Regions from separate parts of the Vescimonas fastidiosa genome, predicted to be linked through region 1. Evidence: riboswitches for the same ligand, from Rfam matches in the RefSeq annotation. Region 1 holds a riboswitch; the other holds the start of a gene.
What was found. A riboswitch is a leader RNA that binds a small molecule or an ion and turns the genes downstream of it on or off. The one in region 1 is predicted to bind thiamine pyrophosphate.

Region 1 (7,144 bases):
GTAAGAACGGTTTTCACCTTAGTGGTCGTGGGATAAATCGCCCCTACGCCCAGATAATCCGCCCCTTGCTCATAGGCTTCCAGCGCCTGAGGCACGGTCTTCGCCGTAGCGCCGACGATTTTATCCGGCCCCAGGATTCTCCTGGCAATGGCAATAGGCAGATCGCTTTGCCCCAGATGCACGCCCTCGGCGTCGATGGCCATGGCCACATCCAGCCGGTCGTCAATAAGCAGCGGAACACCGTATGGCAGTGCAAGCGCATGCACCTTTTCCGCCAAAGACATATACTCCCGGGTGGTTCTGTTCTTTTCCCGGATCTGCAGCAGGGTCACACCCCCCTGCAGGGCTGCCTGGGTTCTGCGCAGGAATTCCTCCTCGCTGAACCCTGTGCTGTCGGTGATAAAATACAGACTGGTATCAAGCTTCTTCATTTCTGATCTCCTCCCGATCCATATATCGTTCTATCTCCGCCTTTCCCACCGTGGAGAGCTTATCCATCAGATTCACCTGAAAGCTGCCGCTGCCGCGGTCCGTTTCCGCCAGCTGCCCGCAGATGCCCAGCACCACGCAGGCGGTGACGGCGGCGTCCATATCCGGCTGCACCGAGAGATAGGCCGCTGTCAGCGCCCCCAGCATGCAGCCCGTTCCGGTGATCCCGGAGAGCTGTGGGTTGCCGTTTTTCACGTGGACAAGGCGTTTGCCGTCGGTGATAATGTCCACCCTCCCACTGGCAAGGATCACTGTGTGGTACGCCCTTGCCAGCTCCATGGCCGTGCGATCCAGGGTCTGTACGTCCAGCGCCGCGTCCGCGTCCACCCCGGAGGAGCAGTAGTTCTCCCGGTACAGGGCATGGATTTCGGAGTAATTGCCCTTAATGACGGCAGGTGTCGCCTCTTGCAGCAGCTTGCGGATATACCCCCGGCGCAGCCTTGAGCAGGCAACGCCCACCGCATCCAGAAGAACGGGGATGTGCCTGTTCTGGGCCGTCCGGGCGGACAGGCGCATAGATTCCATACGCGCATCCGTTATGTTTCCCAGATTCAGCATCAGGGCCCGGGCGGTGGCGGTGATCTCCTCCACCTCGGCCGGATGCTCCGCCATAATAGGGCGGGCGCCCACGGCAAGGACGGCGTTGGCGCACTGGTTGATGGAGATGGGGTTCGTAATGCAATGGATCAGGGGGCTGTATTCCCTGACTCTTTGGCAAATATCAGCAATGGGCTGCATCCTTTGTTTTCACCTTCTTGATGACATAGTAAATGATTGCCGCGGCAACGCAAACGCCCGGCGCTGCATAGGCCAGAATGTTCCAGATAGAGCCGGTGAGCTTGAAGATGTTCGAGGCGATCTTGATGACCACGAACAGGATCGCGCCGAAGGCGGCGATGGTCAGCGAGTCGGAGAGCACCGTGCTCTTGTCGGTGTAGCTTGTGGAGTTCAGCTTCAGCTGGAGCTTGGTGAGCATCCCGTTGGATGCGATCTTACGCAGAAATACATAGGCGATGCTGCCGCCGATGAGGGTGCCGCAGATAAAGGAGGGCACGTAGAACATCCAGCTCAGCCCGTCTCTGCCCCACAGGTAGCTCATCACCGGGTAGGATACAATGGCGCCGATGATGCCGGTGCCGATGACTTCGCCCACAACGGCGCAGATGATCTTACCCTTGGACATACGGTAAAACACGCCGGACAGGAATGCCCCGAACACGGCACCTGTCAGGGCCAGGGGTGGGATCCCCATGGTCGCCATGCGGATAATGCCGATAAGGGTGGCGCAGAGCAGGGAATACCACGGCCCCATAAACACGGAGCAGACGATATTGATGAAATGTGCCATGGGGCACATTCCCTCCACCCGGAGGATGGGCGAGATGACAACACCCAGAGCAACGAGCATGGACAGTACGGTCAGCTTCAGAATACCATTTGAGTTTTTCACTTGTAGTGCCTCTTTTCATATTTTTATACGAAGCGATGGCTTCGTTCGGTCGAGAATCCATTTTCTCCTCTCACCCCGAAACACGGGTTCCCTTCGCAAAAATACAAGATACAAGGCGCTCCCCTTCTATCCGCCCGAAACCACTCGGGATAGGTCTCGTCACATCCTTTCTCAAAATATAAAACGGAAGCTGCCCGGTTTGGGTAACTTCCGCGAAAGAATATACAGGTATCCCTACGTTGGCATTATCCAAATCAGGTTATCGGTCGAAGGTTTTGCCTTCCTCTCAGCCTGTAACACAAGCTCCCGTCTAAAATGTGGTGTCATTATACACCTGTCGTCAGCCGATTGCAAGTGCTATTCGGCAAAATATTTGCATTCCATTGTTGTTAAGACTGTCCTGCATCGTGGCGCGAGCTTTTTTGCCCCGATCATTGACGAGGGAGGAAAATCATAGTACAATACAGAAAAATCAACGTAGGGGGAGAAAAATGACACTGAATGAGATGAAAATCGGCAGCACGGCGGTGATTCGCCAGGTGGGTGGTGAGGGGCCCCTGCGGTGCCGCCTTTTAGACATGGGGCTCATACCGGGCACGAAGGTCACGCTGCAAAAAGTGGCGCCCATGGGCGACCCTATTGAGATTCGCGTACGGGGCTATGAGCTGACGCTGCGTGTGGAGGACGGACAGAAGATTCAGGTGGAGGAGGTAAAGGCATGATCTTTGCGTTGGCAGGCAATCAGAATTGCGGCAAGACCACGCTCTTTAACGCTCTTACCGGCTCTAACCAGCATGTGGGCAATTTCCCCGGTGTAACGGTGGATCAGAAGATAGGGGAGATCAAGGACGGCAAGAGCGGCTCGGTGGTAGATCTGCCGGGCATCTACTCTCTGCGCCCCTACACCCAAGAGGAGATCGTGACCCGGGATTTCATTCTCAAGGGAAAGCCCGATGGGATCATCAACATCGTAGATGCCACCAATATTGAGCGGAATCTCTACCTGACACTGCAGCTGCTGGAGCTGCGGGTGCCCATGGTGCTGGCCCTGAATATGATGGATGAGGTGCGCGCTAACGGCGGGACCATAGATGTGCAGGAGCTGAGCCGCTGCCTGGGCATTCCGGTGGTCCCCATCAGTGCGGTGAAGGGGGAGGGCGTGTCGGAGCTGCTGAATCAAGCAGTACACACCGCCCGCACAAAGACTTTGCCCAAGGTATACGACTTCTGCTCGGAGGAGTCTGCGGTGCATCGGTGTATCCACGCAGTGGTGCATATGATCCAGGACCACGCCGACAAGGCGGACATCCCGGCGAGATTTGCCACTACGAAGCTCATTGAGGGCGATGAAAACATCCTGCAGCAGCTGCAGCTGGATCAAAACGAAAAGGAGCTGCTGGAGCACTGCATTGTGCAGATGGAGAACGAGAGCGGCCTGGACCGCAACGCCGCCCTGGCGGATATGCGCTACAGCTTTATTGAAAAGGTAGTGGAAATCTGCGTGGTGAAGTGCCACGAGAGCAAGGAGCACCGCCGCTCTGTGCAAATGGACAAGGTGCTCACGGGTAAGTATACGGCCCTGCCGGTGTTTTTCGGCGTGATGTTTCTGATTTTCTACCTGACCTTCAACCTTATCGGGCAGAATCTGTCGGATTTTCTGAGTCTGGGCATTGACAAGCTGACTATGCTGGCCGATAAGGGCCTCACGGCCTATGGCATCAATCCGGTGGTGCATAGCCTCATTATAGACGGCGTTTTTGCCGGTGTAGGCAGTGTGCTTTCCTTCCTGCCCATCATTGTGACGCTGTTTTTCTTCCTGTCCATTTTGGAGGATACCGGCTACATGGCCCGGGTGGCTTTTGTCATGGACAGGCTCCTGCGGAAGATCGGACTTTCCGGGCGCAGCTTTGTGCCTATGCTCATCGGCTTCGGCTGCACGGTGCCGGCTATTATGGCCACCCGTACCGTATCCTCGGATCGAGACCGGAAAATGACCATTTTGCTGACACCGTACATGAGCTGCTCGGCAAAAATACCCATTTATGCGGTGTTTTCTGCCGCCTTTTTCCCAAATCATGCGGCCCTGGTGATGATCGGTCTGTATGTGACAGGTATCCTGCTGGGGATTCTTTTGGCGATTGTGCTGAAGGACACAGCTTTCCGTGGGCAGCCGGTTCCCTTCGTGATGGAGCTGCCCAACTACCGTATGCCCTCAGCCAAGAGCGTAGGTCTGCTGCTGTGGGAAAAGGCCCGGGACTTCCTGGAACGCGCCTTTACCGTTATTTTCCTGGCTACTATTATTATTTGGTTTCTGCAGACCTTTGACACAAAGCTCAATGTGGTCACAGACAGTGCCGATAGTCTCCTGGCCCTGGTGGGACAGTTTATCTCCGGCATATTCAGACCCCTGGGCTTTAACGACTGGCGGGTTGCCACGGCACTGATTTCGGGCTTCACGGCTAAGGAAGCGGTGGTGTCCACCCTGGCTGTGCTGCTGAATACCAGCACAGCCAACTTGGGAGCGGCCCTGGGCACCCTGTTTACACCGCTGTCGGCACTGTCTTTCCTGGTATTTACGCTGCTGTATACGCCGTGCATTGCGGCGGTGACCACCATTCGCCGGGAGCTGGGCTCCTTCTGGAAAATGCTCGGCGTGGTGGTGCTGCAGTGCTCGGTGGCATGGCTGATGGGTATGCTGGTGTATCAGATCGGAGGGCTGCTATGAACGCATGGGACTGGTTGCTCCTGGCCGCTGTTCTGGTGGGGGCCGGGTTTGCCCTGGCGCATTTGCTAAAGAGCAAAAAGAGCGGCTGCTGCGGAAACTGTCACTCGTGCGGCGGCTGCTGCGAAAGAAAATAACGGAACGGGCGGATGCTTCGGCGTCTGCCCGTTTTTCGTGGGGACTGGCACAGTTTTGCCCCGGGAGACATAAAATACCCAAAGGGGTGGATGCTATGCTGAATCGATTTACACAACTGCGGCGCAAGGAGGTCATCAACCTCTGCGACGGCTGCCGCCTGGGCTGCGTGGGAGATGTAGAGGTGAAGCTGCCGGAGGGAGAGGTCCGGGCGCTGATCGTGTTCGGCCCGTGCCGGTTTTTCGGCCTGTTCGGTAGGGGCGAGGACTACTACATACCCTGGGACTGCGTGCAGAAATTCGGGGATGATATCATTCTCATTGACAAACCGTTCCGCCGTCCGGAGGGGCCGGGGGACCGAAAGCGCCGCCGGTGGGGATAAGGCGGAAAAAACCGCAGAAAATATAGAAAATCAAGAAAAACCACTTGCATTTTAGATTTGTATGTGGTATTATATTTCAGCATTCCGCACAGGTTTGGACTCTCGGTCGGTGCCGAAACGGTTGGCCGGGGGGAGGAAAAGCCTGGAGGGTAAAACTAAATTTCAAAGGAGAACGAATCAAAATGGCAAATCAGAATGTTGTTTCCATGAAGGCTCTGCTGGAGGCCGGCGTACACTTCGGTCACCAGACCCGCCGCTGGAACCCCAAGATGGCTCCCTACATCTACACCGAGCGCAACGGGATCTATATCATCGACCTGCAGAAGACCGTGAAGAAGCTGGAGGAGGCTTACAACTTCGTGCGTGAGCTCAGCGAGTCCGGCCAGAGCCTGCTGTTTGTGGGCACCAAGAAGCAGGCTCAGGAGGCCATTAAGGACGAGGCCCTGCGCTGCAATATGTACTATGTGAACGCCCGCTGGCTGGGCGGCATGATGACCAACTTCAAGACCATGCGTACCCGTGTGGACCGCCTGAACCAGCTCAAGACCATGCAGGCCGACGGCACCTTCGATATGCTGCCCAAGAAGGAAGTTATCAAGCACCTGGGCGAGATCGAGAAGCTGGAGAAGTATCTGGGCGGCGTGAAGGAAATGAAGAAGCTGCCCGGCGCTCTGTTCATTGTGGACACCCGCAAGGAGCGCAACGCCATCGCTGAGGCACACCGCCTGGGCATTCCCGTTGTGGCCATTGCCGATACCAACTGCGATCCCGATGAGATCGACTATCCCATCCCCGGCAACGATGACGCCATCCGCGCCATCAAGCTGATCTCCTCCGTCATGGCCAATGCCATGATCGAGGGCCGTCAGGGCGAGCAGACCGAAGAGGCTGCCGCTCCCGCCGAGGAAGCCGCCGAATAAGCTGATTCCTTTTACCGCTGAACCAACGGGGCAGGGCGTGTCCCTGCCCCTTATTTTATGAATCATTGAACTGGAGGATATAAAAATGGCTTTTACTGCTGCTGATGTTAAGAACCTGCGTGAAATGACCGGCGTGGGCATGATGGACTGCAAGAAGGCTCTGGTGGAGACTGACGGCGATATGGACAAGGCCGTAGAGTACCTGCGCGAGAAGGGCCTGGCCAAGGCCGCTAAGAAGGCCGGCCGCATCGCTGCCGAGGGCATGAGCTATGTGTGCGTGGAAAACGGCGCTGCTGCCCTGGTGGAGGTGAACTGCGAGACCGACTTCTGCGCCAAGAGCGACGCCTTCGTGGCTTTCGTGAAGGATATTGCCAAGACCGTTCTGGAGTGCAATCCCGCCGATGTGGATGCACTGATGAACTGCAAGTATGTGGGCACCGATCTGACCGTGGCCGAGACTATGCCCGAGAAGGTTATGTCCATCGGTGAGAACCTGCAGATCCGCCGCTTTGTCCGTGTGGACACCAACACCTCCGTGGGTTATGTCCATGCCGGCGGCAAGATCGGCGTGCTGGTGAATCTGGCGGTGGAGGGCGGCATCGACGCCACCGAGATCGGCAAGAATGTTGCCATGCAGATCGCGGCCCTGAATCCCCGCTTCTGGGATAAGTCCCAGGTGAGCCAGGAGGTGCTGGACGAGGAGAAGAAGGTGGCCCTGGCTCTCATGGATCAGGATCCCAAGATGGCCTCCAAGCCCGCACAGGTCAAGGAGAAGATCGTCATGGGCAAGATGAACAAGTTCTATCAGGAGAACTGCCTACTGCAGCAGGAGTTCGTCCGGGGTGACCTGTTCACCGGCTCCGTAGAGGGCTACATCGCCGACGCAGCCAAGAAGCTGGGCGGCTCCGTGAAGTTTGTGAACGCTGTGCGCTTCGCCACCGGCGAGGGCATCGAGAAGAAGCAGGAGGACTTCGCCGCTGAGGTCGCTGCCCAGATGAACATGGGCAAGTAATTCTTGCTATAATACAAATTGAAAGGACGGTTCC
Region 2 (7,144 bases), 1.1 Mb from region 1:
ATCACCTTTGATACGCAAATGACCGCGGGAATGGATACGGACGTTCTGATTATCCCCGCAAATATCATTGCGGCGCTCAAGGAGCAAAATCTTCATGTCCGCTGCTTCCTCTATGAGTTGGCAACGAAACGGTTTTCTGATGTGATGTGGGCGATGCAGCAGATCATGTTCAAGGGTTTGGATCGGCGGCTGGCAGATTTTCTCCTGGCCGAAGCGGAGCGTACCGGCTCCGACACGATACGCATGACCCATGAGCAGATCGCCCAGCACATCAGCTCGGCGCGGGAGGCGGTGGCACGAATGCTCAAAGGCTTCTCGGAGGACGGGCTTGTGGAGCTGAAGCGCGGTGCAATCACGCTGCGGGATACAGACGGATTGAATCACTTAAAATGAAAGTATTGTTTATAACACGAATCCGTGTTATAATATGAGCAGAAGAAGCTGAAAGGAGCATCGACCATGAAAGAAACGAAATATGCAGGTACTCAAACCGAAAAAAATCTGATGGCTGCCTTTGCCGGTGAGTCCGAGGCACGCAACAAGTACACCTATTTTGCATCCAAGGCCAAGAAGGAAGGCTACGAGCAGATCGCGGCGCTGTTCCTTAAAACCGCTGACAACGAGAAAGAACACGCCAAGCTGTGGTTCAAAGAACTGAACGGCATCGGCGACACCGCCGAGAATCTTCTCGCCGCCGCTGAGGGCGAGAATTACGAGTGGACGGATATGTACGACGGCTTTGCCAAGACTGCTGACGAGGAGGGCTTTCACGAGCTTGCACAGCGTTTCCGTCTGGTCGCCGCCATCGAAAAGCACCATGAGGAGCGCTACCGTGCCCTGCTGCACAATGTGGAGATGGCGGAGGTCTTTGCCAAGAGCGAGGTCAAGGTGTGGGAGTGCCGCAACTGCGGTCACATCGTCGTGGGTGAGAAAGCCCCGGAGGTTTGCCCCGCCTGCAACCATCCCCAGAGCTATTTTGAAATTCACGCAGAAAACTATTAAAGAAAGAAAAGGAGAATCATCATGGAGCAGAAGTTTTACATTTGCAAGCATTGCGGCAACATCATTGCCAAGGTCAAGGACACGGGCGTTCCCGTCATCTGCTGCGGTGAGCCGATGAGCGAGATCATCCCCGGCACGACCGACGCGGCCGTGGAGAAGCATGTCCCTGTCTGGACAGTGGGAAACGGCATCGTCCATGTCAAGGTCGGCTCCGTGGAGCATCCCATGCTGCCGGAGCACTACATCGAGTGGGTCTCTCTCCACACCAAGCAGGGCAACCAGCGTAAGGAGCTGCACCCTGGCGAGAAGCCCGAGGTCTGCTTCGCTCTCTGCGAGGGCGACGAGGTCGAAGCGGTCTACGCCTACTGCAACCTCCACAGTCTGTGGAAAGCGTGATTTATCTTTCAAAAATCCGGTGCTCAAAAAGCACCGGATTTTTCAGCGTGTCAAAAAAGCCTCTCGGAAAAACCCGGAGGGTTCTTCGACAGCCTAAAAAAAGTGGGTGCAACGGTTTTCCGTTGCACCCACTTAGCGTGGCAGCGGGAGAAGGATTCGAACCCTCACATACGGAGTCAGAGTCCGCTGTGCTACCTTTACACAATCCCGCTATGTCCCGAAGAACAAAAACTATTATACAGGTTTTACGCTGTTTGTCAACAGCTTTTTTTCTTCGGGGCGCTTTTTTCTGCCGGACCTATGGGAGGGGGTCAGGCAGCCAGAAGATCGGCGGAGGTGAAGTATTTCTTCAGCGGCTTATACAGCAGGGCGAATACCACCACGCACAGGATGATGCTGGGGAGCATATAGCTGCCGTTATAGAGCAGGGAGTAGAACCAGGGGCTGGTCATGGTCATGCCGAAGAACTCGTCAGGCATATAGACGCCCCAGACGAAAACGCCGATAAGATAGTGGACCAAAAAGCGCAGCACACCGCCGATGAGGGTGCCGTAATACACGCTCCACTTCCGGCGGGACAGCAGGCCCGCGCCGAAGCCCAGGGCTACGAAGGCCAGGAAGTAGTCGCAGATGATGGTGGTCCAATCGATGGAGAACTTGTTGCCGATGAGGTAGGTGATGGCACCATATACCAAACCGGCGCCGGCGCCCCAGCCGCAGCCGTAGCGGGCGGCGAAGAGGACGATGGGCAGCATCTCCAGGGTCACGGAGCCACCGTTGGGAAACTCATAGAGCTTGATAAGGCTCAGAATTTCCGCCATGGCGATGAAAATGGCGGCTTCGCAAAGCATTTTGGTTTTTGTGTTTTTCATGTTGCATCCTCCAATAAAAAAATTCCCGCATGGCGAGCCATGCAGGCGTCGCAATGCGGAACGAATAAACAGTATGCGCGCATTCCTACGCCGGCATTACCCGGATCAGGTTCGAGGGACCGGGCGGTAATACGCCCATCTCAGCCGGCTCCTGCCAGCACCCCTTGGATTGTGGCAACACTATAACACGGTTTTTTCCAGTTGTCAAGTGGAGGCCGGTATGTTATACTGAAGGAGAAAAAGGAGGTGAAATTTTTGAAAAAAACGAGAAAAACAATAGCCTTTTTGCTGGCCTTGGTTATGGCGCTGGCCCTGTGCGCCTGCGCAAAGCCCATGCCCATTGCCGCGGGAAAGAACACCGTGGGCGTGAAGGACGGCGAGACCCTGGGTAAGGGCGCAACGGCCTTTACCGTAGAGGTGACGGATGGCCAGGGCACCAAAACGGACTTCACCGTGAAAACCGATGAAAAGACCGTGGGCGCAGCCCTGCAGGCCCTGAACATCATCAGCGGCGAGAAGAGCGAATACGGCCTGTATATCAAGGAGGTCATCGGCATCACTGCGGACTATGATACGGACGGCACATACTGGGCGTTCTATATTGACGGACAATATGCCTCCACCGGCGCAGATATGACCGACGCCCGGGACGGCGCCGTGTATGGCTTCACTGTGGAAAAAGCAGAAGGATAAAAGTATGGCAAAAAAACGGCCCCGCGGGGCCGTTTTTTCAGTGTGTCAAAAAAGCCTCGCAGAGTTTGCCGCCCGCAGGCGGCAAAGAAATAAAATCATTTTCTCTCGCGACATGTGCGTGAGAGAAAATACAGCTCGGGCTGCCAGTGTGGAATTTGTCCGTCTGTGACGGACAAATTATGCGCGCAGCAGACCGCAAGCTTTTTGTCGGAAAAACCCGGAGGTTTTTTCGACAGTCTCAAAAAAACGGCCCCGTGGGGCCGTTTTTTTATGGAGAAAAGCGGGAAGAGGGGATGGCGCGAAGCACCGGAAGGGGTGCCCACGCTGGGATTACGGATTGGCACGGGCGCTTTGCGCCCTCGCAATGACACATCGCAAGAAATGCGATATAAGCCCGGGGGCTTACAATATCTCCGCGGCGGTGCGCAGGACCTGGGCGGCGGCGCTTCCGGCTACGGCGCTGCCGCCGCCGCCGTTTTCCACCAGCGCCACGAAGGCCAGGGGCAGCGTGTCACTGTCCACAAAGCCCGCAAACCAGCTGTGGGGCGCTTTGCCCTGGCCCACCTCGGCGGTGCCGGACTTGGCGCACACGGGCAAATCGTCAAAGCGGCTCTGGCCGTAGGTCTCCGTCACATTGTTGCGCAGCATTTGGGCCAGGGTGTCGCAGGTGTCCCGGGTCCAGAGCTGCATTTTTCCGGCGGAGCCGGTGGCATGGGTGAGATCGGTGCCCAGGGAGGTGACTTTTTCCAGCAGATACGGCTCCCGGGCGCTGCCCCGGCCGGCGATGGCGCCCATCATGGTCATCAGGGTGCAGGGATTCACCAGGTCCTCGTACTGGCCCACGCCGGACCAGCCCACCTCGCTGTTGGCAGTGGAGACGGCATAGGCTCCGGCGGCGGTGGCAATGCCGCTGACGGTGTGCCCCTCCAGAAGCCCGGCGGCCCGGGCGTACTGCTCCATGGTCTCACCGCCCAGCTCCACGGCCAGCTGCGCGAAAACGCAGTTGCAGGAGTTGGCCATGGCCTCGTAAAAATCCATGGTCCCGTGGACATAGGGACAGGTGATGGTATCGCCGTCGATGTCCACGCTGCCGGTGCAGCGGAAGGTGCGGTCTGTCACGCCCTCCAGCTTTTCCAGGGCGGCGGCTGCGGTGACAACCTTGAAAACAGACCCCGGGGTGAAGGTGGAGGAGAGAAAACGATTCAGGTACACACCGTCGTAGCGGCTGTCGCCGTCCGCAATTTCCGGGGGATCGGCGGGGTCGAAGGCGGGTGTGGAGACCATGCAGAGGATCTCTCCGGTCTGATAATTGTATACGCCGATGGTGCCCTTGGCACCGTCCAGGGCCTCATAGGCTGCCGTTTGCAGGCGGCTGTCCAGGGTCAGGTATACCCGCCCGCCGCCACCGTTGATGCCGGTGACCGGGTTGTAGTTCAGGAGCTGCTTTTCAAAGTTTTGCAGGGCGGAGGTGGAGATGTTCCTGGCGGTGTCGCCTACGGCGTGGAGGGTGGCCCGGCGAAGGGTGCCGTCGTCGCTGTAAGACCCGGTGGCGGCGTCGAACAAAATTTCACCGTTGCGGTCAACGATTTGACCCAAAACGGGCACGCCGTCGTCAAAGGCTCCGGCATTGCCCGGGAAGGAGGCCCAGCGGCCGGACAGGACCGCATAACGGACGCTGTAAAGGACCAGCCCCGCCAAAAACAGCAGGAGCAATATATAAATAAGGAGTGTGCGCTGCTTGACCTGTTTCATTTGCGGTCCTCCTTTCCGAAGATATCATCCACGGGGATGTCGGGCCGGTCGGCGAAGAAGCCATCCCGGGATGGGGCCTTGGGCTTGGGCACCGGGGCCTTTTTCTCCGGCGCCAGCTTCGGCGCACGCAGGGCGAAGCTGGCGTTTTGCCGGGTGTCGGCGGCCTTGAGATAAGCCATGAGCCCCCAGCAGGAGATCATGCTGGACCCGCCTATGGATACAAAGGGGAAGGTAACGCCGGTCAGCGGCAGAAGATCTACCGCTCCCAGCACATTCAGCGCCATCTGGCACACCAGCATAGCGGCGGTGGCACAGGAGAGAATGGTGTAAAAGGAGGAGCGGGCCACAGCGGCGCAGCGGAGGGTGAACACAATGGGCAGAACCATTGCGGCTACACAGCAAAGAGCCAGCAGGAAGCCGAATTCCTCGCCCACTACGCCGAATACCAGATCCGTGTTGGCCGCCCCCACATATTTGAGCCAGCCTGCCTCCGGCCCCACGCCGAACAGTCCTCCCGAGGCCATGGCGCTCATAGTGCGGGTTTGCTGGTAGCCCATGTCCTGGGCGTAGTCCCACACATGTCCCCAGGCGGCGAAGCGGTCTGCGATGTAGGGCTTAAAGCGCAGGATGATGCCGCAGCCGAAAGCCGCCGCCGCCACCATCATGGCAATGGACGGCAGATCTCCGGTGCGCAGAAAGGCGATACACAAAAAGGCCACGAAAAAGATCAGCGCCGTGCCAAAGTCGCTCATCAGCGCCAGACACCCCACACAGTAGGCGGAAAACAAAATGGTGAAAATCAGGTTTCGCTTGGCAAACAGGCGGTCCAGGGTGGCTGCGCCTACCAAAACGAAGGCGATCTTCACCAGCTCTGAGGGCTGGAAGGAGAGGGGGCCGATGGAGATCCAGTTTTTCGCACCGAAGATTCGCTCGCCCAGCACCACATTGAAGGCCAGCAGGACCCCGGCGGCAACGGCCACCGGCCACCGGGCCCGGATGGACATATGCAGGCTTCGCAGTACGCCGCTCATGAGCAGAAACAGCACCATGCCTATGACCACCGTACACACCAGCTTCAATAGGGAATCGGGGTCGTAGGCCGCCGTTACCGCCGCACCTATGCTAATGAGCAGGAACACCAGCGTCTCCAGCTCGTAGGCTGTGCGCTGGGCTGCCCGGTAGAGCCCATACAGCCCCCAGGCCAAGGCGGCCAGGGCCCCAAAGGTCAGGGCTACGGACAGGCGGTTTTCCGGCTGGGCGGTGAAGAATACCTGCAAAAACAGCAGCACCTGGAACAGGTTCAGCGTCAGCAGCGTCCCCACCGGGGAGAGGCGGCGTCGCTCTTGCTCCCGGGCCCGGCGACGGGCCACCTTAGCCTCATCCGTTTCCGTGGAGGGAAAGAAGTACAGCTCCACTCCGCCCACGGCGATGCAGTCCCCGGCTTTCACCGGTGCGCTCTCCAGCTTGCGCTCACCGTTGAGCAGGACACCGCTGCTGTGGTTCACCGGGTACACCGTCCATTGGCCCTGGTCATTTCGGCACAGAGCGGCATGACACCGGGACACCGACGGAAAGTTCACCCGCACATCGGCGCTGCGCATCCGGCCGATCATGTTTTCCCAGTGGGTCAGGTCGTACCGGGCGCCGTTGGAGAGGCTGATAAAGCCCCAGACCTCCGGCTCCTCCCTCTGGCCGAACAGGGACAGGCCGCAGCGCAGCAGCACCCACACCGCTGCCAAAAGCAGCAGCACCCGGCCCGCCCAAAGCGCCGCAGGCAGGGCGGCGCTCATGTTTGAAAGAAATGCAGCCATAAAAACCTCGCAATCACACATTAAATAGGTATCATATCCGGGCTGTCAATGAAAAAATGCGGTTTCAATACGCCGCTATCATAGCACACTTTCCGAAAAAAGGAAAGACCGGGGAGGTGACATTAGCGTAAGTGAAGACAGAAATTAAAAAAAGTAAAAATAAGGGTTGACAGGAGGGCGGAGGTGTGGTAAAGTAGCAAAGTCGTCGAGAGGCGGCGGCTGGTTAGGCCGGCAGGAGAGCGCAGAAAAAACTTGAAAAAAGTTGAAATTAGTGCTTGACATAGCTGGCATAACGCAGTATAATAACAAATGTTCCGCACGGGGCGTGTACCTTGTAAATTAAACAACGAACGAAACGAAAAGCACCAGACGGGAGCACTGAAAAGTGCGACTAAAACTTGGGAAAGCGGGGTTGAGTCAATTACCCGCGGAACTAAGTATAAAAAGTTTTTTGAAGCTATGACAAATAGCTCTGTAAAGATTTGAGCAGCTCGATAGAGTTGTTTAGATACCATTTATAGAGAGTTTGATCCTGGCTCAGGACGAACGCTGGCGGCGTGCTTAACACATGCAAGTCGAACGAGAATCTGTGGAAAGAGGATTCGTCCAATTGAAGCA

Region 2: it holds a riboswitch for thiamine pyrophosphate, as region 1 does, so the genes downstream of both, thiT (energy-coupled thiamine transporter ThiT) here and thiW (energy coupling factor transporter S component ThiW) in region 1, are expected to answer to the same signal.

What each region holds. Positions count from the first base shown of each region.
Region 1 covers NZ_AP023415.1:313,028-320,171, forward strand. The annotation lists gene thiE (thiamine phosphate synthase) at 1-431, opposite strand, end outside; gene thiM (hydroxyethylthiazole kinase) at 418-1,227, opposite strand; partial or broken gene thiW (energy coupling factor transporter S component ThiW) at 1,406-1,939, opposite strand; TPP riboswitch at 2,154-2,256, opposite strand; gene KI236_RS01520 (FeoA family protein) at 2,431-2,661, shown strand; gene feoB (ferrous iron transport protein B) at 2,658-4,664, shown strand; gene KI236_RS01530 (FeoB-associated Cys-rich membrane protein) at 4,661-4,798, shown strand; gene KI236_RS01535 (YlmC/YmxH family sporulation protein) at 4,894-5,178, shown strand; gene rpsB (30S ribosomal protein S2) at 5,361-6,098, shown strand; gene tsf (translation elongation factor Ts) at 6,184-7,110, shown strand.
Region 2 covers NZ_AP023415.1:1,460,665-1,467,808, reverse strand. The annotation lists gene KI236_RS06985 (Crp/Fnr family transcriptional regulator) at 1-393, shown strand, start outside; gene rbr (rubrerythrin) at 460-1,002, shown strand; gene KI236_RS06975 (desulfoferrodoxin family protein) at 1,024-1,398, shown strand; tRNA gene KI236_RS06970 (tRNA-Gln) at 1,537-1,610, opposite strand; gene thiT (energy-coupled thiamine transporter ThiT) at 1,710-2,270, opposite strand; TPP riboswitch at 2,336-2,445, opposite strand; gene KI236_RS06960 (DUF4430 domain-containing protein) at 2,526-2,963, shown strand; gene KI236_RS06955 (penicillin-binding transpeptidase domain-containing protein) at 3,366-4,715, opposite strand; gene KI236_RS06950 (FtsW/RodA/SpoVE family cell cycle protein) at 4,712-6,526, opposite strand; rRNA gene KI236_RS06945 (16S ribosomal RNA) at 7,041-7,144, shown strand, end outside.